DNA from 3 places in the Rhodoplanes sp. SY1 genome. Region 1 is predicted to be linked to each of the others. Evidence: riboswitches for the same ligand, from Rfam matches in the RefSeq annotation. Region 1 holds a riboswitch; each other region holds the start of a gene.

Region 1 (7,030 bases):
CGGTCGCGTCGCCCCGGCGCCGCCCGATCCGGTGGCGTATCGCCGGCCGCAGCCGGGCGTGCGAGACGCATCTTAATCGCGGAGACGTCCGTCATTCCGGGGCGCGCCACCCGGATCGGCGCGTCGCGCCGTAAGGGCGCAGGCTCAGGCGCGAGCCCGGAATCCAGCGGCGGACTCCACATTCTCGATTGCATTCCGCATTTTGGACTGGATTCCGGGTTCGGCGCGGCGCGCCGCCCCGGAATGACCAGGGCCCAGCCTCAGCCCTGCACCCGCACGTATTGCTGATACGAGTAGCGGGTGCCGATGTCGTGGCGGAACAGGAAGTCGTCGATCGCCGCCATCGGCTTCATCAGGCGGCCGCGCAGCAGATAGAGCGAGGCGAGCGCGAAGAACTCCATGCGCGGATGCTCGGTCGTCACCTCGAACACGCCGCGCAGGGTCGCGATCTCCGACGGGGTCAGCGGGAACTCGTGCTCGTCGCCGTATTTCGGCACCCACAGCTTGCCGACCACGTGCTTGCGGAACCACAGCAGCAGATCGCTCGCCGCGTTGTTCTCCCAGAAGAAGGCGCGGCCGCCGGGACGGATGGTCCGGCGCAGCGCCTGGCAGAACTCGCCGAACGGCTCGAGGTGGTGGAGGATCATCGAGCCGTAGACGAAGTCGACCGGCCCCAGCGTGTCGATCGTCATCGCGTCGCAGACGACCGGCCGCACCCGCGTCACGCCGCGCGCCCGGCAGCGCTCGGTCAGCGAGGCGATCGCCACCGGCGAGGCGTCGACCGAGATCACGTCCGCGCCGATCTCGGCGAGCAGCAGCGACGAGGCGCCGGCGCCGCAGCCGAGATCCAGCACGGTCTTGCCGGACAGGTCGCCGAACCAGGCGGCCGCCGCCTGGATCGCCTCGCGGGCCTCGTCGGAGAGCTCCTTCGAGTAGATCGGGTTGGTCGAGTAGACCTCGTCCCAGAAGCCGGCCGAGATCGAGGCGCCCTGCGGCTTCGCCGTGTCCGGCGACGTCGTGGCACCTTGCGGCGGCGTCGCATCCGGCGCCATCGCGGCGCCCTGCGGCGCCGACACGGCGCCGTTCGCCTTCACGGAAACGGCCTGGGTCATGAATCCTCCTGCGGGCGCACGGCCGCTCTCGCGACCCGAGGGGGCGCGCCCGAGACACCGACTACTACGCGACCGGCGTTGGTTTTAGCTTAACGGGAGGCGCGGTCCGCACACGTTGCCGCGAGGTCGCCGCGTTGTGGTCGCGCTGTGTCGCGGTCGCCGCCGCCTTGTCGCAAGTGGCAGCGGAACCCGCGCGATTTCACCGGGGAACCGCGTTCACCCCCTCCTCCGGAGCGCCGCTCGGAGTTTCGCCGGTCGACCTCACCGCCGCTCGGAACGCCCGTGGAGACGGCGACTCGGCGCCCCGGGCATGCCGGTCCCTTCCCCCTGCTGGCCCGCTTGCCAGCCCTCTGCACGGCTCGCCCCCTGCACGGCTCGCCGACGACGCGCGCCTTGCAGACCGGCCCCGCAGCCCGCCGACGAGACATCCGGACCGGTTGCGCGGGCCCGGCCGCCTCTCTATAGTCCCGGCCGCTCGGAGCGTAGCGCAGCCCGGTTAGCGCACCAGTCTGGGGGACTGGGGGTCGAGAGTTCAAATCTCTCCGCTCCGACCATTCAAACCACTGTAATCAAAAGAATTCTCCGAATCCTGTCGCCGAGCCGGCCGCTCCTCGTTGACCGTTGGCACGCAAATGGTCGGCGGCCGCGGCGAATCGAGGTCCTCGCGACCGACACCAGCCCGGATGCCGTGTGCCGAACGGCGGAGCCGGCTGCTCATCACCGGGCTTCACGCCTGGATCGCCGCCAGCGCACCGAACTCTCCGCCGAGAGCCAGACTGCCAAGCCGATCGACGACGCGCTGAAGCGCGGGGCCGCGCTCACCCGCGTCCCCGACATCGGCCGCCTGTGCATGTCCGACAATGTCGCCGAACCGGCGCTGCGCGGGATCAACGTCCGTTTCACTCGCCTCCGACTGTCGGACCATGGTCGCCGCCATGGTGACGCTCGGCGCCAGCCTCGGCCTGATGCTGCCCGGCAATCTCGCGGTGCTCAGCCCGGCTCCGGGCCCGCCGCGCAGGGCAAGATCGCCGGGATCACCGCCATCGATGGCGCCAAGCTCGCCTTCTTCCGCGACATCGCGGCGGCGCTGCGGCCCGGGGCACCGCTGGTCCTGATGGATCACGCGACCGTCGACACCGCGACCGCCGCGACGACCGCGACCGCCTATCGCCGCTGGGCGATCCGCGGCGGCGCCGTGGCGGCCGAGGCCGACGGCATGCTCGAGCGGATCGCCGGCAACTGGCATCCGATCGACGGCGGACGGCTCACATGCGTTCTCGCCGGCACGGGGTTCGAGCGGCCGACGACGTTCTTCCAGGCGCTCGGCCATGTCGGCGTGATCAGCCGCGCATCGGCACGCGAGAGGTCGGACCAAGCAGCATCGAGCGGCCCTCGCAAACCGCGCCCGCGAGCACGCGGCGACGGCGAGCCCGCGCCGGGCCGCCGGCAATCCGCAGATGCCGGACGACGAGCAGAGCGACACGCGCCGGCGCTGACGGCACCATTCTGCCGCGACGCGATAGCCCATGTCATCAGTGGACCTCCTCCGGAATGCAGAGACCGCAGTGTCGGAACGATCCGTCGATCGGCCGCCATAGCCCTCGCTACACCCGCAGTCAGCGGGCGAGCGCGAGGAGCGCGTCGAGATCGAGGTTCTCCTCGCAGTGGTCGGCGAGCGCCTCGATGGCCGCCTCGGTGCGCTGCGCGAAGTCGAGACCGGACGCCTGCGCCCCGACCGACCGGAGCCAGTGGCCGCGGAACGCATCGGCGCCGAACAGGCCGTGCACATAGGCGCCGGCGACGCGGCCGTCGGCCGACACGGCGCCCTCGGGCCGGGCGCGCCCTGCCCCGTCGTCCAGCATCAGCCACGGTCGTGACAGACCCGGCCCCGTGGTGCGCCCCATGTGCATCTCGTAGCCGGTGACGCGACAGCCGCTGAGGCGATCCACCGCGTCGATGTCGACGAGGCGCTTGTCGTCGCCGATCTCGGTCTCGACGTCGAGCAGGCCGAGGCCGGCCGTCTCGCCAGGCGCGCCCTCGATGCCCTGCGGGTCGCGCACCACGCGGCCGAGCATCTGGAAGCCGGCGCACAGGCCGATCACGCGGCCACCGCGGCGCGCATGAGCGAGAATGTCGATGTCCCAGCCCTCGCGGCGCAGCACGTCGAGATCCGTGCGTGTCGCCTTCGAGCCGGGCAGAATGATCACGTCGGTGTCGACCGGGATCGGATTGCCGGGCTGGACGAAACGCAGCGCGACGCCCGGCTCGGCGGCGAGCGGATCGAGGTCGTCGAAATTGGCGATGCGCGAGAGCCGCGGCACCGCGACGACGAGGCCCCGTCCGCCGAACTCGGCGGAGCGCTCCAGCGCGAGCGAGTCCTCCGCCGGCAGCCGGTCGGCGATCGGGAACCAGCGCAACACGCCGAGGAACGGCCAGCCGGTCTGCGCCGTGATGGTCTTGACGCCGGGATCGAACAGCGAGAAGTCGCCGCGGAACTTGTTGACGATGTATCCCACCACGCGGGCGCGGTCGGCCGGATCGAGCAGCGCGTGGCTGCCGACGAGCGCCGCCATGGTGCCGCCGCGGTCGATGTCGGAGAGAATCACGACCGGCAGGTCGGCTTTCTCGGCGAGGTGCATGTTGGTGATGTCGGAGCGGCGCAGGTAGATCTCCGCGCCCGAGCCGGCGCCCTCGACCAGCACCAGGTCGGCCTCGGCGCGCAGCCGGTCGAGTGAGTCGAGGATCGCCGGCATCATGCCGTGGCGCATGCGGTGATAGATGCGGGCCGGGCAGTTGCCGAGCACGCGCCCGCGCAGGACGACCTGCGAGCCGATGTCGGTCTGCGGCTTCAGCAGCACCGGGTTCATGTGAATCGACGGCGCCGCCTTGCAGGCGCGGGCCTGCAGATGCTGGGCCCGGCCGATCTCGCCGTAGATGATTTCTCCATCCGGTCCCGGGGGGAGATCGCTGTCGGCCGCGACGGCGGCGTTGTTGCTCATGTTCTGCGCCTTGAACGGCCGCACCACGAGGCCGCGGCGCGTGAAAGCGCGGCAGAGGCCGGCCACCACCATGCTCTTCCCGACATCCGAGGCGGTGCCCTGGATCATCAAGGAGCGGGCGCGGCGCGGCAGCGGCAATGCGGCGGGCGTGAAGGCGATGCGGGAGACGAGGCCGGCGATCTGGGCATTGACGTCGATGGTCATGATCTGGTCCGAGGAGGCTTCATCTGATAACGCCGCGTCTGCTCGTGTCCGTCCCAGACCACGGGCCGCTCGAGCCACTTCTGGATGAAATTCCAGGCGCCGCCGTAGCCGTTGTGCGGCAGGGTGCAATCCGAGCAGTCCTTGCGGCGGATCCCATTGCGATCGGTAAAGACCTTGTAAGGACCGGGACAACGGTAAGCGATCAAGGGGCAGTAGCAGAACAGGCAGTTGAACTGTCCGCGCACGCCCGTGTGGCAGGGCAGGAACGGACAGGCCGTGTTGGTGAAGCCCTTGAAGGCTTCGTTGGTGGTGGTGTCCTTCGGCTGCATGCGAGGCCCGAGCAACAGCGAGCGCAGCGGCGACGTCGTCACCAGCGCGAAATGCGCGGCAGAGGTTCTGCCGGCAAGCGACATCGCCCGCCGACGCGATGCGCCGCGGATGCGGATGACGATCGGCTTCGCTCGAACGGCAAGGCCGCACGGGCATTCGCGCCACCGACCGACCCGATGCCGATCGTGCGCGGACCGATCACGTGAAAAGCGGAATCAGAATTCGATGATCATTAGCGCTCCCCTTTCGACCCGCCGTCGAACGGAATGGACCAGCGTCTTCGGCCGGTCTCCTGGCTCACGGATCATGGTCTCCGATCACCTTCCCGGGACATGGCCTGATGGCGTCCCAGTGGCTCCGATCGGCGACGATCCGTCTACAGTTGCGGGGGCAGCTGCGGCATTGGCGAGACGCTCGTGTGACGAACGTTCGCCGGACCGCATTCCCGTTTCACCTCTCGACGAGAGGCACCGAAGACGCCTTCAAATGAGCACGAAGGCGGCCGGGGTGCAAGGCCGGGCTTTTCCGGAACTGCGAGACCGACGGCTCACGACCGCGCCGATCCGGCCGTCGCGATCAGCGCGCCATCACGGCATCCGCGCGGACGGAACAGCTGGAGACGATGTGTGCGGACGCCGAGTCCGGCGAGCTCGCCGCCGCTCACCGTCAACGGCAAGATCGACCGCCGCGCCCTGCCGGTGCTCGCCGCCGCGGCGCCGTCGGCAGGACCCGCGTCGCTGCTGGAACGCCGGATCGCCACCGTGTTCGGCCGACTGCTCGGCCGCGCCGACATCCCGCCAACTGAGAGCTTCTTCGAGCTGGGCGCCACCTCGGTGCTGCTCATCGAGGCGCACGGGCGGCTGCGCGACGAGCTGCGAAGGAATTGCCTGCTCCACGGCGTCCGGAGAGACGAGCAGGAGCCTTCGAAGCCGAGACAGAGCCGGTCGGGCTCTCCGGTCGCGATGCAGAAATATCACAGCGTCCGGGAGCTAACCCGGCAGGGCTCATCCGCTCTTGCAATCGCGCCGAGATTGTTACGATATAACATTTAATTCAGGATCGAGGCGCCGACCGTCGGAGACCCAAGGGCCGGACGGTCGGAAAGCGCCCGCGGAGTCGTGCCATGTCGTTCTTTACGCAGCTCTCCGAGCTGCTGCTGACCCCCGTCCAGCTCGCCATCCAGGCGCTGTTCCTGCTCTCGCTGTTCGAGAGCGGGCGGCTCGTCGTGCAATGGGCCTTGCGGTGGCGCGGCCGCCGCGGCTTCCGCACGCCCGCGGCCGGCGGCTTCGGGGCGCTCGGCGGCGGCTACCCGCTGGCGCGGCGCTATGCGGACGATCCGGCGCTGACGCTCGACGAGCTCGACGTCGCCGCCATGAAGCAGCTCGAGCTGATCCGGGTGGCGACCCGGGTGACGCCGATGCTCGGGCTGATCGCCACGCTGATCCCGATGGGGCCGGCGCTCGTCGCCCTCACCCGCAACGACGTCGCCCAGATGAGCGAGCTTCTGCGCTCGGCCTTTGCGGCCGTGGTGCTGGCGCTCGCCGCCGCCTGCTTGTGCTTCTGGATCGCCTCGGTGCGGCGGCGCTGGTGCGCCGAGGAGCTGGTCGCGGTGAAGCGGCGGATCGAGGCCCGGCCATGACGCTGCGCATTCTCGAAGAGGACGAGGAGCTCGACCCGATCCTCTCGGTGGTCAACCTGGTCGACGTGTTCCTGGTGATGATCGGCGCGCTGATGATGATCATCGCCGTCAACCCGCTCAACCCGTTCGCGTCCGAGACGGCCGTCGCGGTGAAGAACCCGGGCCGGCCCGACATGCAGATCGTCGTCAAGGACGGCGAGAAGATCGAGACCTACACGTCGACGCAGGAGATCGGCAGCGGCGAGGGCGTGCGGGCCGGCATCGCCTACCGGCTGAAGGACGGCTCCTTCGTCTACGTGCCCGAGACTGCGCCGTCCGGCGGCGCCCCGGCCGCGACGCCCGGCCGCCGGATGCCATCGGGCCCGGCCGCCCCGCGCGGCCCCCTCCCCTCGCCCCGCCCCGTTCCGCCATCGCCCTCGCCGTGAGGCCCGCCATGCGTATCGCCTGCATGTCCCTGAACGCCGTTCTCCTGTCCACGGTCGCGCTGCTGCCCGCAGCCGCTCTCGCCCAGACGGCCGAGCCGCCACCGGCGACGCCGGCGTCATCGGGCGCCACGAGCGGCGCCGGCGGCGCGGGCGCGAGCGAGCCGGTGCTGCTGGAGACCGTGGTGGTGACGGTGCCGAAGCCGCGCGTGACGCCGGCGCGGCCCGCCTCGGGAACGGCGCGCGGCCCCCGCAGCGGCAGCACCGCCACGGCCGTGCCGGTCGCGGGCACCGGCTCCGGCACGGCCGACGGGGCGGCGCAGA
Region 2 (7,030 bases), on a different contig from region 1:
CCCAAAGAACGACGACGATCTTTCAAAAATTCGCCCCGACGCGCAGGACGAAGGTGCGGCCGGGCTGCGGATAGGCGTTGTAGACGCCGTACTTGCTGCCGAAGCCGTCCGGATAGGGGCTGGCGACCGCGTAGTCGAAATAGTCCTCGTTCAAGAGGTTCTGCACGGCGAACGACCAGAAGTAGCGGTCCCACTCACCGGCGATCTTGGCGTCGAGGATCGTGTAGGTCGGCGTCATCGGCTGGAGATTGCGGCTGTCGTTGTCCATGCGGCGCGAGCCGACGAAGCGCACGTCGCCGGTGAACACCAGGCGGCTGTCGAGGATGTTCCAGACGACGCCGACGCCCGCCGTGTTGCGCGCGACGAGCGGCACGTCGTTGCCGGCATAGACGCCCTCCCGGAACACGGCGCGCGTATAGGCATAGCTGCCCTTCAGCCGCACCGTGTCGGAGACCCGCATGGTCGCCAGCGCCTCGGAGCCGTAGCGCCGGGTCGGATCGAGATTCACGTTGGTGGTGGTGAACGGCGAGTAGAAGATCTCGTTCTCCAGAACCATGTCGTAGATGCTCCATTGCAGGAACATCGGGCCGGCCGTCACCTTCACGCCCGCCTCCCAGTCGCGCGAGGTCTGGGTCTTCAGCGCGAAATTGCTCGGCATGCCGTAGGGCGCGCTGCCGATGCGCTCGTCGACATTCGGCACCCGGAAGCTCTGCGCGGTACGGCCGAACAGCGTGAGCTGCTGGTTGAAGCGGTGCTCGATGCCGATGTGCCAGGCGCGGTTGGTCTGGGTGTCGTCGAGCGGGTTCGCCTGCACGACGGTCGGAAAGCCGAAGTAGAGATAGCCCGGTGCCGCCGCGTTCACGGCATCGCGCGCCGACAGCGAGGTCCGCTGCACGCGCCCGCCGACCGAGACGTCGGTCGTGGAGAACAGCGTCACCGTGTTCATCGTGTAGGCGGCGAGCGAGGTCTGGTCGAGATCGTACTGGTGCAGCGGCGCCGCACCCTCCGTCAGGGCGCGCGGCGACGAATAGTCGGTGTGATAGACGTCGACGCCGCTCAGCGACTTCAGCGGCAGGCCGAACGCCGTCGTGTCGACCTTGAGGCGCGGCGTCACCGACGAGGTGACGAGCGAGGACTCGAAATAGGACGTGTCGTAGGCGGAGCCGATCTGCTGCCGGCAGGCCGAGTTGTAGACGCCCGTGAAGGTGTCGAGGCAGGACGGGAAATAGGCCGCCTGCTGCTTGCGGACCCGCACGCCGCCGTCGACGATCAGCTCGGCGCCCGGCGTCAGGTCGTAGGTCACGCCGGTGGTCGCCGTCGCCTGCTGCTGGTTGGCGAAGTCCCACGGCGTGTTGGTGCCGCGGCGGTCGGTCGCGAGCTGATTCAGGCCGAGCGTCGGGTCGACGCGGCGGCCGGCCGGAAGCCCGAGCACCTGGTCGCTCAGCGTCGTGTTCAGATAGAAGCTGCCCCAGTCGCGGGTGTAGCGATAGTCGCCGCCGGCGTTGGTCTGATGATACTGGCCGTTGTCGCGATAGCCGTCGGAGCGCACCGCATTGGCATAGAGCGCCAGCGCGTGCGGCCCGCTCGACGCGAAGGCCGTGCCCCTGCCCTCGACCTGGTTGAACGAGCCGTAGGCGACCTCGGCGCGGGCGCCGTTCGGCCGTCCGGTCGCCTTCTTGGTGACGATGTTGATGACGCCGCCGACGGCGCCGTCGCCGTACAGCACGCCGCCGGAGTTGCCGCGCGTCACCTCGATGCGCTCGACCGCGTTGATCGGCACCGAGCCCCAGTCGAAGGTCTGCAGATCGGGCAGATCGACGCGGCGTCCGTCGATCAGGATCAGCGTGTTCTGGGCGCCGGTGGCGCCGAAGCCGCGGATGTCGACGGTGGCGCGCGCCCCGTTGACGCCGCCGTAGAGGTTCGAGACCTGGACACCGGGCTCGCGGGCCAGGATGCCCGGGATGGTCTGCTCGGGCGAGCGCTCGATCTCCTCGGCCGTGATCACGGTCGTGGACGCACCCGTGATTCCGAGCGCGCCGCCGGCGCCGCCGCCGAGGCGCGTCGCGGTGACGTAGAGGTCGGGCAGCGCGGTGTCGGTCGTCGCCGGCGCCTGCTGGGCCTGCACGTCACCGGCGAGCAGCAATGCGCTGCCGAGCAACGCCGTGCTGCCGAGCAGAACGGCGAGGCCGGCGGCGCGGGCCGCCCTAGCGCGGTTCGAATGGTCGTGGGTCATTCCTGTCGTCCTTCGCGAAAGGGTCATGCGGTTCGCGTTGCATGAGCCGACGCGAAAGACGCCCGTCCGGCCGTCCCGGCCGATCGGTGTCCAAACGCTTCACGAGACGAACGAGCATAGCGGTCCCCGCGCCGGTCACGGTGTCACCGCTGCGAAAGACCGCTCCGTATGGGGCTTCCCGCCCACCGGTTGGGTGACTGTGCGGGCAGGTCTCCTGGCTCGCGGGTCGTCGCTGCATCCGGCCTTCCCGGTTTCCCAGTGGCCACGGTGGATGCGGCTCGCCGCTCACAGTTGCGGGTCCAGCCACGGCTTCACGACCCTCGCGGGGCGCGTTCCGTGTTCCCTCTTTCCTCCCGGCGGTCGCCCGCCGGGAACCAGCACACCCGCACCTTCGGTCGCCCGCGCCCCGCGCGTCAATCGTGCAGGCCCCGACCCGAGTGCATTAGCCGGAGAAGTGTTGCGCGAAGCCCACACCCGGAAGAGTCATTCCGGGGCGTGTGCCGTGAGGCGCACGAACCCGGAATCCAACCAAGTCCTTCGGATTCGCCCGCTGGATTCCGGGTTCGCACCTTCGGTGCGCCCCGGAATGACGGCGTCCGGAGCATCCTGGAACACGGGTCTTCAGTCCTCGGCGTCGTCCGCCTTGGTCTCCGCCAGGAGCCAGCCGAGATAGGCCTGGTCGACGCTCTCGATCGGCAGCACCAGGATGGCCGGCGTCGTGTAGGAATGGCGCGCCTTGACGGCGGCCCGCACCGCCTCGGCGCGCGACGCCCGGGTCTTGATCAGCATCACGACCTCCTCGCCGCGCTCGATCGCGCCCTCCCAGCGATAGAGCGAGACCATGCCGGGCAGGATGTTGACGCAGGCGGCGAGCCGCGCCTCGACCAGCGCGCGTCCGGTCTCCTCCGCCTCGACAAGCCCCGGAAAGGTCGTATAGACGAACACCACCCGTTCCATCGCCACTCCTTCGCGTCGGCGGCGGTGCGGCGCCGGTATCGCACGAACCACCGAACGATCCGCCGCACGAGCCGCGCATGACCCATCTGCCTGCCGAGATCGAGCGGATCGCCTTCGTGGCGAGCCAGACCCCCGAGGCGACGGCGGCCCTCGCCCGGTTGACCCAGCGCTACGGCAATGTCGATCCGCACGAGGCCGACGTCATCGTCGCGCTCGGCGGCGACGGCCTGATGCTCAAGACCCTGCACGTCTTCATGAGCACCGGCAAGCCGATCTACGGCATGCATCGCGGCACCGTCGGCTTCCTGATGAACGAGTATCACGAGCACGGGCTGAAGGAGCGCCTGCACGACGCCGAGGCGACCGTGATCCACCCGCTGCTGATGCGCGCCCTCGACGTCGACGGAGGCGGCCACGAGCACCGCGCCATCAACGAGGTGTCGCTGTTCCGCCAGACCTACCAGGCGGCGCGGCTCGACGTGATGGTGGACGGCAAGATGCGGCTGCGCGAGCTCACGGCCGACGGCATCATGGTGGCGACGCCGGCCGGCTCGACGGCCTACAATCTTTCGACCGGCGGACCGATCATCCCGATCGGCTCGCCGCTGCTCGCACTGACCCCGATCAGCGCGTTCCGGCCGCGGCGCTGGCGCGGCGCGCTCCTGCCCGACAGCGCCGTGGTGACGATCGAGGTGCTGGAGGCCGACAAGCGGCCGGTCGCCGCCGTCGCCGATCACGACGAGGTGCGCTCGGTCAAGCACGTCGAGATCCGCATGGACCACGCGATCGAGATGCTGATGCTGTTCGACCCCGGCCACAATCTCGACGAGCGCATCCTGCGCGAGCAGTTCAGCCATTGAGGCGACGAGCTCCGTCATTCCGGGGCGCGCCCAAGGCGCGAACCCGGAATCCAGTGGCATGCACGGACTGCGGGGCTGGATTCCGGGTTCGCCGCTGCGCGGCGCCCCGGAATGACGTGCTCTGATATCGACAACCGAATGGCGTCCGCCCCCGCCCGGTTAACCTAAACCCTTCCTTAAAGCTTCGCGGGCAGGATCGAGCCTGATCCTTCAGGCATCGTGTCAGTCTCGCGTGAGCCATGGTCCGCATCGACTTCAACCGGCTGCGGTTTCTTCTGATCGACGACAACGCGCACATGCGTCGCATCCTGCGCACGCTGCTGCACGGCTTCGGCTCCCGCGAGGTCTACGAGGCCGAGGACGGCGCCGCCGGCCTCGAGGCGTTCACGCACAACATTCCGGACATCGTGATCACCGACTGGGCGATGCCGATCTTCGACGGGCTCGAGCTCACCCAGATGATCCGCCAGCCGGGCGCCAACGCCAACCCGTTCGTGCCGATCATCATGCTGACCGGCCATTCCGAGAAGAAGCGCGTGATGGCGGCGCGCGACTGCGGCGTGACGGAATTCCTGGTCAAGCCGATCTCGGCCAACGCGCTCTACCAGCGCATCTTGACCGTGGTCGTGAATCCGCGTCCCTTCATCAAGACCAAGACCTTCTTCGGCCCCGACCGGCGACGCCTGGTGAACCCGAACTATGTCGGCGTCGAGCGCCGCAAGGGCACGGCGAAGGCCGAGATCATCCCGCAGCAGGCGCTGCTGGAGCGGGTGAAGATCACCGAGTGAACAGGGTGACCCGATGACCTCCGGGCGAGGCGGCGGCAAGACCGGAAAGCCGACCGGAAAGCCGACCGGCAAGACGTCGGCTGGCGAGTCTTCCTCGAACAAGTCTTCCTCGAGCAAGTCTTCGTCGAGCAAGTCTTCGTCGAGCAAGACTCCGGACGCGCCGAAGGTGACCAATTACGGCGACCACGCCGTGATCGTGCCGAAGAATCTCCTGCGCAAGGCGTGGGCCCGCAATGCCGCGCCCGGCCTGCCCGATCCGGTCGCCGACGCCGAGCGGGCGCTCGCCGCCCTCTCCGGCGAGTTCGCCGGCTGGATGGACAACGAGTGCGAGCGCCTCGACGCGGCCCGCAAGGCCGTCAAGGCGAAGGGCTTCGACGCCGAGACCCGGCAGGCGCTCTATCACGCCGCGCACGACATCAAGGGCCAGGCCGCGACGCTCGGCTTTCCGCGCGCCGCCGCGGCGGCGGCGAGCCTGTGCCGGCTGATCGAGCGCACCATCGACAGTAAGCGCATCCCGCTCGCGCTGGTCGACCAGCATGTCGACGCCGTGCGGGCGATCGTGCGCGAGCACGGCACCGCGCGCGCCGAGGTCCTGGCCGACACGCTGTCGGCGAAGCTGCGCGAGATCGTCGACGAGCACCTTAAGAGCGAGAACGGCGGGCGCCTCCCCGACGACGACGAGGTGCTGAGCCCGCCGACCGTGCCGCGCAGCGACGGGCCTTGACCGTAGGGTGGGCATGGCGCGACGCGCCTTGCCCACGCGGTCTTCCTCCATCGGTCACCAGACAGCGGTCGTTTTCATCGACGTGAGACGGCGCGGGTAACGCGTTCCGCGTCGCCCGCCCTACGCCGCTACGCCGCGAGGCGAATCCGCATCAGGTCGGCGACCAGCTCCTGCTCGAGCTTCTCGCAGGCGATCAGCGCCTCTTCGCGCGCCGCCTCGGCGGCGAAGCGGCGCAACAGCGCGAGCAGCGGCTCGACCTCGCCGATGTCGGACTGGCCGCAGGCGGTGAGCACCCGCTCGACCATGCGGCGATGCAGGCGCGCGGCGCCGTCGAGATCGGGCCCCTCGCGCCACGCCTCGAGCGCGAAGCGGAACGCCGGGAAGGTCGAGCCCGGCAGCCCGGCGCGGGAGAAGATCGCCCGGAAGCCGACCCCGGTGCGGTCGTGGATCAGCAGGCGCACGCGGCGCAGCGGCAGGCCGGCGAGCTCGGCCAGCGCCTCCTCGAACAGCCCGAGATTGCCGGACAGGAGCGCGCGAAGAATGAGGCCGGCGGTGAGCTGGCCGCTCGCCCGCAGATGCCGCACCAGCGGCGCGGCGCCCTCCTCGCCGGCGCGGGCGGCGAGCGCGACGGTCGCCTTCTCGCAGGCCTCGCGAGCGACCGTACGGGCGTGGCTGCCGTCCATCCAGGAGCGGCCCGACACGAAGGCCGCGAGCGTCGCGGAGAGCCGGGCGATCAGCGCCTGGCGGCACTCGACCGGCAGGTCGGGCCGCCCCAACAGCGCCTCGCGCATCGCGCCGAGATCACCGAAGCGCTCGACCAGCCGGGCGAACGACAGGGCCGCGATCTCGGCCTGCGGATTCTCGATCAGCACCAGGCAAGCCTCGGGGCCGCCCACCTCGGCGATCGCGGCGGCGACGGCGCGCGGCAGCGGCGCGCGGCCGGCGATCGCGGTCTGCACGGTGTCGCCGCCCGTCGCGGCGAGGTCGACCAGCTCGGCGTCGATGAACAAGGGCGACGAGGCCAGCACGACGGCGGCGATGTCGGGGCGGTCGTGCGCCAGGAGGTGCACCACGGTCGACGGCGCCTCGCGGCTCGGCGCCAGCACGCCGGCGAGCGCGCCGCGCACCAGCGGCGAGACGTCCTCGGCCAGCATCACCAGCACGCCCTCGACGGCGTCGCGCTCGTCGTCCGGCAGATCGGAATAGAGATAGGCCCGCGCGAGCGCGCTGGTCGCCTCGGCCCGCTCGCCGGCGGGCGCGGTGCGGACCCACTGAAGAAACTGGCGGACGATCATGCTGCTGAACCCGACGCGACAGAGGGCGACACGGAGAACTCGTTCGGGACCGGCTGCCCCGCTCCGAGGCCGACGAGTCCCGCCATGCACCAGCCTACGGCCGCGCCCTTAACAAAGGGTTCACCATAAATCTTTGTGTTTGTTGCTGATTTGTTAACGCCAGCGGGCCGGCC
Region 3 (7,030 bases), on a different contig from region 1:
ACAAGGCGCGCGACATGGCGGCCTGCCGGGCCGCCTGGGAGACCGCCAAGGCGCTGATGGACGACCCGGCGTTCGGCCTGGTCATTCTCGACGAGCTCAACATCGCGCTGCGCTACGACTACCTGCCGGTCGAGGAGGTGGTGGCGACGCTCGCGGCGCGCCGGGGCGATCTCCACGTCGCCGTCACGGGCCGCAACGCCAAGCCGGCCCTGGTCGAGGCTGCCGACCTCGTCACCGACATGACGATGGTCAAGCACCACTTCAAGGCCGGCGTGAAGACCCAGGCCGGCATCGAGTATTGAGCGTGACGACTCGGCTGTCCGGTCGTCATTCCGGGGCGCGCCGAAGGCGCGAGCCCGGAATCCAGCCGCGACCGGAGCGCTCGGGACTGGATTCCGGGTCCGGCGCTGCGCGCCGTCCCGGAATGACCGTTCCCACGAGCAGCCCGTAGAAAGCGCATGACCGCCCGCACCCTCATGTTCCAGGGCACCGGCTCGGACGTCGGCAAGTCGCTGATCGTCGCCGGGCTGGCCCGGCTGCTGACCCGTCGCGGGCTGCGGGTGCGGCCGTTCAAGCCGCAGAACATGTCGAACAACGCGGCCGTCACGGCCGACGGCGGCGAAATCGGCCGCGCCCAGGCTCTTCAGGCGCGGGCGGCGCGGGTCGCGCCGTCTGTGCACATGAACCCGGTGCTCTTGAAGCCGCAGAGCGAGACGGGCGCCCAGATCGTCGTCCAGGGCCGCGTCTTCGGCACCGCGCGCGCAAAAGACTACCAGTCGCGAAAGGCCGCGCTGCTGCCGCATGTGCTGGACAGCTTTTCGAGATTGCGCGGCGAGGCCGACATCGTGCTCGTCGAAGGCGCGGGCTCCGCCTCCGAGGTGAACCTGCGGGCGAACGACATCGCCAACATGGGCTTCGCCCGCGCCGCCGACGTGCCCGTCGTGCTGATCGGCGATATCGACCGCGGCGGCGTGATCGCCAGCCTGGTCGGCACCGCGGCCGTGGTCGAGCCCGAGGATGCGGCGCTGATCCGCGGCTTTCTCGTCAACAAGATGCGGGGCGACCCGTCGCTGTTCGCCGCTGGCATGGCGGTCATCGCTAAAAAGACCGGATGGGTGCCGCTCGGCTTGGTGCCGCATTTTCATGACGCCCACCGGCTGCCCGCCGAGGACATTTATGGGCTCGAGGCCGGGCCCGCGGCTGCGTCCTCCGCCAAGTCAGGCAAGGTGCGCATCGCCGTGCCGGTGCTGCCGTCGATCTCCAATTTCGACGACTTCGACCCGCTGCGGCTCGAGCCCGCCGTCGACCTCGTGCTCCTGAGGAACGGCGCGCCGCTGCCGGCCGACACCGACCTGGTGATCCTGCCGGGCGCGAAGACGACGATCCGCGATCTCGCGGCGCTGCGCGCGGTCGGCTGGGACGTCGACATTCTCGCGCATGTCCGTCGCGGCGGCCGGGTGCTCGGCCTGTGCGGCGGCTATCAGATGCTCGGCCGCGAGATCGCCGATCCGGACGGCGTCGAGGGACCGCCCGGCACGGCGGCCGGGCTCGGGCTGCTCGACGTGATCACGACGTTGACCGGCGACAAGTCGCTGGTCGCGGTGACGGGCCGCACCGTCGAAGACGGCGTGCCGCTCTCCGGCTACGAGATGCATATGGGCCGCACGACGGGTTCCGGCACGGCGCGGCCGCTGGTGCGGCTCGACGATCCGCAGGGCGACGCGCAGGATGGCGGCCGCGACGACGGCGCCGTCTCGCCGGACGGCCGCGTCGCCGGAACCTACGTCCACGGATTCTTCGCCGACGATCGCCAGCGCGCCGCCTGGCTCTCTCGCCTCGGCGCGCCCGTCGCGGAGCAGGGCGGCCTCGCCTACGAGGCGATGGTCGACGAGACCCTCGATGCGCTGGCGTCGCATCTCGAGGCGCATGTCGACATCGAGGCCCTGCTCGGGCTCGCGCGCTGATTTACCGATGCTCGGGCTCGTGCCCCGGACAAGGCGCGGCAGGCCGCAGGCCTGATGCGCCGCAGAGCCGGGGCCCAGGGGCGGCACGACGCGCGGCACGATCGGCGCTTCGGCTGATCGCCCCTGGGTCCCGGTTCGCGGCGCGGCGCGCCGCGCCCGGGACACGAGACCTCGGCCGAGGCAGCTCTCACGACCCCGGTCAGCTCTTCCGCCAGCTCCGCGCGACAAGCGCCAACACAGCCTCGCGGGTCTTCGGCAGCGGGTCGGTCGCGCCGAGAATGCCGGCCTCGCGGGCCGCGAGGCCCAGCGACAGGAGGAACGGCGACTCCAGCCCGGCCGCCGCCATGGCGGCGCGGTCGGCGAGAACCTCCTCGGCCGGCCCTTGGCGGAGCACCTTCCCGTCGGCGAACAGCGCGACGTCGTCGGCGAGCCGGTAGGCGAGGTCGACGTCGTGGGTCGCGAGCACCAGCGTCGCCCCGTCGGTGTGCAGCGCCTGCAGCGCGGCCAGGAGGCCGTCGCGCCCGGCGCGGTCGAGGCCCGAGGTCGGCTCGTCGAGCAGCAGCACCTCGGGCCGCATGGAGACGGCGCCGGCGATGGCGACGCGCTTCTTCTGGCCGAACGACAGCATGTGGGTCGGCCGTTCGGCGAGGTCGCCGATCCCCATCACGTGTAGCGCGTCGGCGACGCGTCGGCGCACCGCGTCGTCGGCGAGCCCGAGATTGAGCGGCCCGAACGAGACGTCCTCCTCGACCGAGGCGGCGAACAGCTGATCGTCGGCGTCCTGCAGCACCAGCCCGACGCGGCGGCGCCAGGCGGTCAGGTCGGCGCGGCCGTAACCGGCCGGTGCGCCGTCGAGCAGCACCCGGCCGCGCTGCGGCCGGAGCGTGCCGTTGAGGTGCAGGAGCAGCGTCGTCTTGCCGGCGCCGTTGGGGCCGAGAATGGCGAGACGTCGCCCGCGCCGGACGACGAGATCGAGGTCCGACAGGGCCGGACCACCGTCCCGATAGGCGTAGGTCAGAGCCTGGGCTTCGAGGAGATTCACCGCGCCCAAAGCCCCAGTCCGGCGACACCGGCTTCGATCGCGAGGACGAGCGCCAGCGCCGGCCATGACACGGCGGCGCGGCGCGACAGCACCCGCATCTCGCCGGTCCAGCCGCGCGCCGCGAGGCCGATCTCCAGGCGACGCGCCCGGTCGAGCGAGCGCGGCAGCAGGTTGGCGATCAGCCCGCCGAGCGAGCGCAGCCGGCGCCGGGCGCCGGCATGGCCGAGCCGGGCCGCCTGGGCCGTGTCCATGGCCAGCGCGGTCGTTCCGAGGAGAAACAGGAACCGGTACATCAGGAGGGCGATCTCGGCGATCTCGCCGGGCAGGCCGAGACGCCGCGCACCGGCGACCAGATCGGTCGCCGGCGTCGTCAGGGCGAGGAACAGGAGCGCCGTCACGCACGCCAGCGCGCGTGCCGTCGCTCCGGCTGCGGTCATGAGGCCGTCCGGGGCGAGGCCGATGCCGGCGGTGCCGACCTGCAGCGCGAGCGACAGCGATCCGATCAGCAGGAAGCCGAACGGTGCCGTCACGCAGGCGAGCCAGGTCCGCGGCGACACCCGCGCCCCGACGAGCGTCGCCACCGTCATCACGACGGCGGCCACCGGGGCGACCGGAAACGGCGGAAAGGCGAGGGCGAGCGCCATCATGCCGAAGGCCAGGACGGACTTCTCGGCGAGCGAACGCGTCCGCCAGCGGTTGAGATGGGCCGCCCTATCGACGGGGGACATCGTCGGACGCGGACGATCGGCCGTGCCTTCGGCCGATCACGTAGCCCAGCACGCCGGCGCCGAGCGCCGCCTGCAGGGCGAACAGCAGGCTCTGGATCTCGCCGTTGGGCGGCGTCCACAGCGGCTTGAACCACGGCTCGTAGCCGGGGCGCGCCTCGGCGATGGCGCTCACCGCCTGATCGTCCGTGCCCTTGAACTCGCCCTCGATGCCCGGCAGGAGCAGGGGCGCGGCGACGATGGCGGCCGCAAGCGCGATCAGCAGCCACGAGGTTCGCTTCGCGATCATCGTTCGGTCCCCCCGGCAAGGCCGCGCACGCCGTTCCGCATCCCGCCGAGGAGGCCCGGCGAGGCCGCGAGGGCGTTGATCACCACCACGGTCAAGAGGCCCTCGGCGATCGCCAGCGGGATTTGGGTGACGGCGAAGATGCCGCCGAACTTCGCCACGGCGCCGAGCACGCCCGAGCTCGCGTCCGGATAGGCGAGCGCGAGCTGCACCGAGGTCGTGAGATAGGTCGAGAGGTCGCCCAGCATGGCGGCGCAAAACACCGCGACGCTCGCCCCCAGGCCGAGCCGGGTGACGACCTGCCACACCGCCCAGCTCACCCACGGTCCGACGATGGCCATCGAGAACACGTTGGCGCCGAGCGTCGTCAGACCGCCATGGGCGAGCAGCAGCGCCTGGAAGACGAGCACGATCGTGCCGAGCACCGCCATCACGGCGGGGCCGAACAGGATCGCGCCGAGCCCGGTCCCGGTCGGGTGCGAGCACGAGCCGGTGACGCTCGGGATCTTCAGGGCCGACATGACGAACGTGAAGGCGCCGGCCGCGGCGAGCATCATCTTGGTTTGCGGCTCGTCCCGCAGGATGCGCCGAATCCGGACCGCCCCGGCGATCACGAAGGGGGCGGACACCGCAAACCAGCCGGCGGCATGCCCGACCGGCAGATAGCCTTCCATGATGTGCACGCGAACCCTCCCGCCGGTTGCGCATGCGCCTCGTCAGGCCCCGGAACACCCCGCCCGGAACCATTCGCGCACGCCACCTCGATGGCAGGTCTCCTGACTCGCGGCTCGGCGGCTCCCGCGCCGTCTTCCCGGCCGTCGCGCAGTCCCGATCGGAGGGGGAGACTGCGGCCAGTGACGAACTCGCGCGAAAGCCTCGCCGCTTACAGTTGCGGGGGCAGTTGCGGCCTGAGCGCCCGCGGGGCGCCGCACCGCATTCCCTTTTCACCTCGCGTCGAAGCAGCGGCGCGAGGAACCATCGCGGCGACATTAGGCGCACGGCGGGTGCCGGCGCAAGCATCGGACTGTCCGTTGTTGCCCGTACAGGTCGCGGCGCGGTCAGTCGATTGCACCGCGGCGGGCGGCGGGCTAAGCCTCGCCGGCCTCGACGGCCGCCAGCGGGATCGAAGTCCGCGGCGGACTCGGGCAGATCGATCTGAGACGACCGATTGGGCGGGCCGATGCAGCCGAGGAACGAGGCGATCCTGCGCGGGCACGGCGGGCGTGTCGACGAGGCCGAGCGGCTCTATCCGGACGCCCCGCCCCCGTGGATCGACCTGTCGACCGGGATCAATCCGCACGCCTATCCGGTGCCGGCGGTCGATCCCGAGGCGTATCGCCGGCTGCCGCTCGGCCGCGACCTCGACCGGCTGACCGATGCGGCGGCGGCGGCCTATGGCCGGCCGGCCGGCACGGCGCTGCTGCCGGTGCCGGGCAGCGAGCTCGCCATCCGGCTGCTGCCGGTGGTTCTCGGACCGAAGCTGCGGGTCGGCGTGGTAGGGCGCACCTACTCGTCGCATGCCGCCGCCTGGGAGGAGACCGGCGCCACGGTGCGGCCGCTGCCGGCGCTGCCGGACCCGGCCGCCCGCGACCTCGACGTCGTCGTGCTGGTGAACCCCAACAATCCGGACGGCGCGAGCGTTTCGCGCGCGGCGCTCCTCGGTTTCGCCGAGGCGTGGACTGCCGCCGGCCGCAAGCTGATCGTCGACGAAGCCTTCGCCGACGTTACGCCGGACCTGTCGCTGCTCGCCGCCGACCGGCTGCCGGACGGCGTGGTGGTGCTGCGCTCGCTCGGCAAGTTCTACGGCCTCGCCGGGCTGCGGGTGGGCTTCGTCGCGGTGGCGGAGCGGGCCGCGATGCCGTGGCGGCGGCGGCTCGGCGACTGGCCGGTGTCGGGTCCGGCCTGCGCGATCGCGGCCGCGGCGCTCCTCGACACGGCCTGGGCGACGGCGATGCGGGCGCGGCTCGCCACCGACCGCGCCCGACTCGAGGGGATGCTCGTGAGCGGCGGCCTGCGCATCCTCGGCGGCACCGATCTCTTCGTCCTCGCCGAAGGCCCGCCGGGTCGCGATCTCGTCGACGCCTTCGCGCATGCCGGCATTCTGGTGCGCGGCTTTCCCCATACACCGAACAGGTACCGGTTCGGCCTGCCGGCGGACGAGCTGGCCTTCGCGCGGCTCGCCGCCGCCTGCCGCTCACTCGCCGCCGCTGCGCCGGGGCGGTGAGGCGATGCGATCGATGGCGGCGCGCAGCAGCGCCGCCGCTCGGTAGGGTGCGTGCATCATCTTGCTCGCCGGCAGCACCAGGAAGAAGCCGGTGACGAGCCCGAGATGGAGCGTCAGCGTGACGCCCATCAGCACGGTCTCGCGCAACACCAGCACGGCGAGCCCGCTCGCCGCCACGAGCCCGAGCAGCACCAGGAAGACGAGGTTCAGCCGCGTCTCCCCCGGCTCGGTCGCCGCCGTGTCGGTGCGCAGCTCGACCGAAACGAGCCCGCCGATGCCGACCAGCATCAGGACGCCACCGATCGTGCCGGCGAGCACCGGCAGGCTGAAGACCGGGTAGGGCGCCGGTGCATCGGCGACGTGATGCCAGAGTGCCGCCGAGAGCGTCGACAGGATGGTCAGGGCGAAGCCGCCGACCATCACGTGATGCGCGATGCGCCGCTCGCGCGAAAAACGGCCGTCGACGTCGTTGCAGCCGGGGCCGCCGCCACCGAGATTGCTCAGCGTCACGATGTCGAAGAGCGCCGGCCACAGCGCCCGCTTGACGACCCGGGCGGAGACCGGCGGCGCGATCGCCCGCCAGAACGCCACCGTCGACGCCGTCATGGCGGCCACGGCCCAGACGAACGAGAGGCCGGCCGCCGTCGTCATCACGCCCCACGGCACGACCTGATAGAACGCCCCGCCGCCGCGATGCACCCCGAACAGGGTTTCACGCGGCACCGTTAGGACGACCAGGAGAAGCGCCGCGACCGTGGCGGCGCCCACCACGGCCGCGGGCATCCAGGC

Evidence for each region. A riboswitch is a leader RNA that binds a small molecule or an ion and turns the genes downstream of it on or off. The one in region 1 is predicted to bind cobalamin.
Region 2: it holds a riboswitch for cobalamin, as region 1 does, so the genes downstream of both, ABTU92_RS16855 (TonB-dependent receptor) here and ABTU92_RS03405 (cysteine-rich small domain-containing protein) in region 1, are expected to answer to the same signal.
Region 3: it holds a riboswitch for cobalamin, as region 1 does, so the genes downstream of both, ABTU92_RS21055 (energy-coupling factor ABC transporter permease) here and ABTU92_RS03405 (cysteine-rich small domain-containing protein) in region 1, are expected to answer to the same signal.

What each region holds. Positions count from the first base shown of each region.
Region 1 covers NZ_JBEOMB010000009.1:28,003-35,032, forward strand. The annotation lists gene ABTU92_RS03380 (O-antigen ligase family protein) at 1-76, shown strand, start outside; gene ABTU92_RS03385 (class I SAM-dependent methyltransferase) at 261-1,112, opposite strand; tRNA gene ABTU92_RS03390 (tRNA-Pro) at 1,589-1,666, shown strand; gene ABTU92_RS03395 (hypothetical protein) at 1,840-2,442, opposite strand; gene ABTU92_RS03400 (cobyric acid synthase) at 2,729-4,315, opposite strand; gene ABTU92_RS03405 (cysteine-rich small domain-containing protein) at 4,312-4,728, opposite strand; cobalamin riboswitch at 4,910-5,135, opposite strand; gene ABTU92_RS03410 (phosphopantetheine-binding protein) at 5,272-5,697, shown strand; gene ABTU92_RS03415 (MotA/TolQ/ExbB proton channel family protein) at 5,769-6,284, shown strand; gene ABTU92_RS03420 (DUF2149 domain-containing protein) at 6,281-6,709, shown strand; gene ABTU92_RS03425 (TonB-dependent receptor family protein) at 6,718-7,030, shown strand, end outside.
Region 2 covers NZ_JBEOMB010000061.1:5,260-12,289, reverse strand. The annotation lists gene ABTU92_RS16855 (TonB-dependent receptor) at 23-2,233, opposite strand; cobalamin riboswitch at 2,420-2,627, opposite strand; gene cutA (divalent-cation tolerance protein CutA) at 2,855-3,190, opposite strand; gene ABTU92_RS16845 (NAD kinase) at 3,268-4,050, shown strand; gene ABTU92_RS16840 (response regulator) at 4,290-4,838, shown strand; gene ABTU92_RS16835 (Hpt domain-containing protein) at 4,852-5,562, shown strand; gene ABTU92_RS16830 (DUF2336 domain-containing protein) at 5,691-6,857, opposite strand.
Region 3 covers NZ_JBEOMB010000089.1:1,744-8,773, reverse strand. The annotation lists gene cobO (cob(I)yrinic acid a,c-diamide adenosyltransferase) at 1-302, shown strand, start outside; gene ABTU92_RS21075 (cobyric acid synthase) at 459-1,964, shown strand; gene ABTU92_RS21070 (energy-coupling factor ABC transporter ATP-binding protein) at 2,164-3,006, opposite strand; gene cbiQ (cobalt ECF transporter T component CbiQ) at 3,003-3,734, opposite strand; gene ABTU92_RS21060 (energy-coupling factor ABC transporter substrate-binding protein) at 3,718-4,020, opposite strand; gene ABTU92_RS21055 (energy-coupling factor ABC transporter permease) at 4,017-4,691, opposite strand; cobalamin riboswitch at 4,766-5,012, opposite strand; gene ABTU92_RS21050 (aminotransferase class I/II-fold pyridoxal phosphate-dependent enzyme) at 5,198-6,241, shown strand; gene tcuB (tricarballylate utilization 4Fe-4S protein TcuB) at 6,212-7,030, opposite strand, start outside.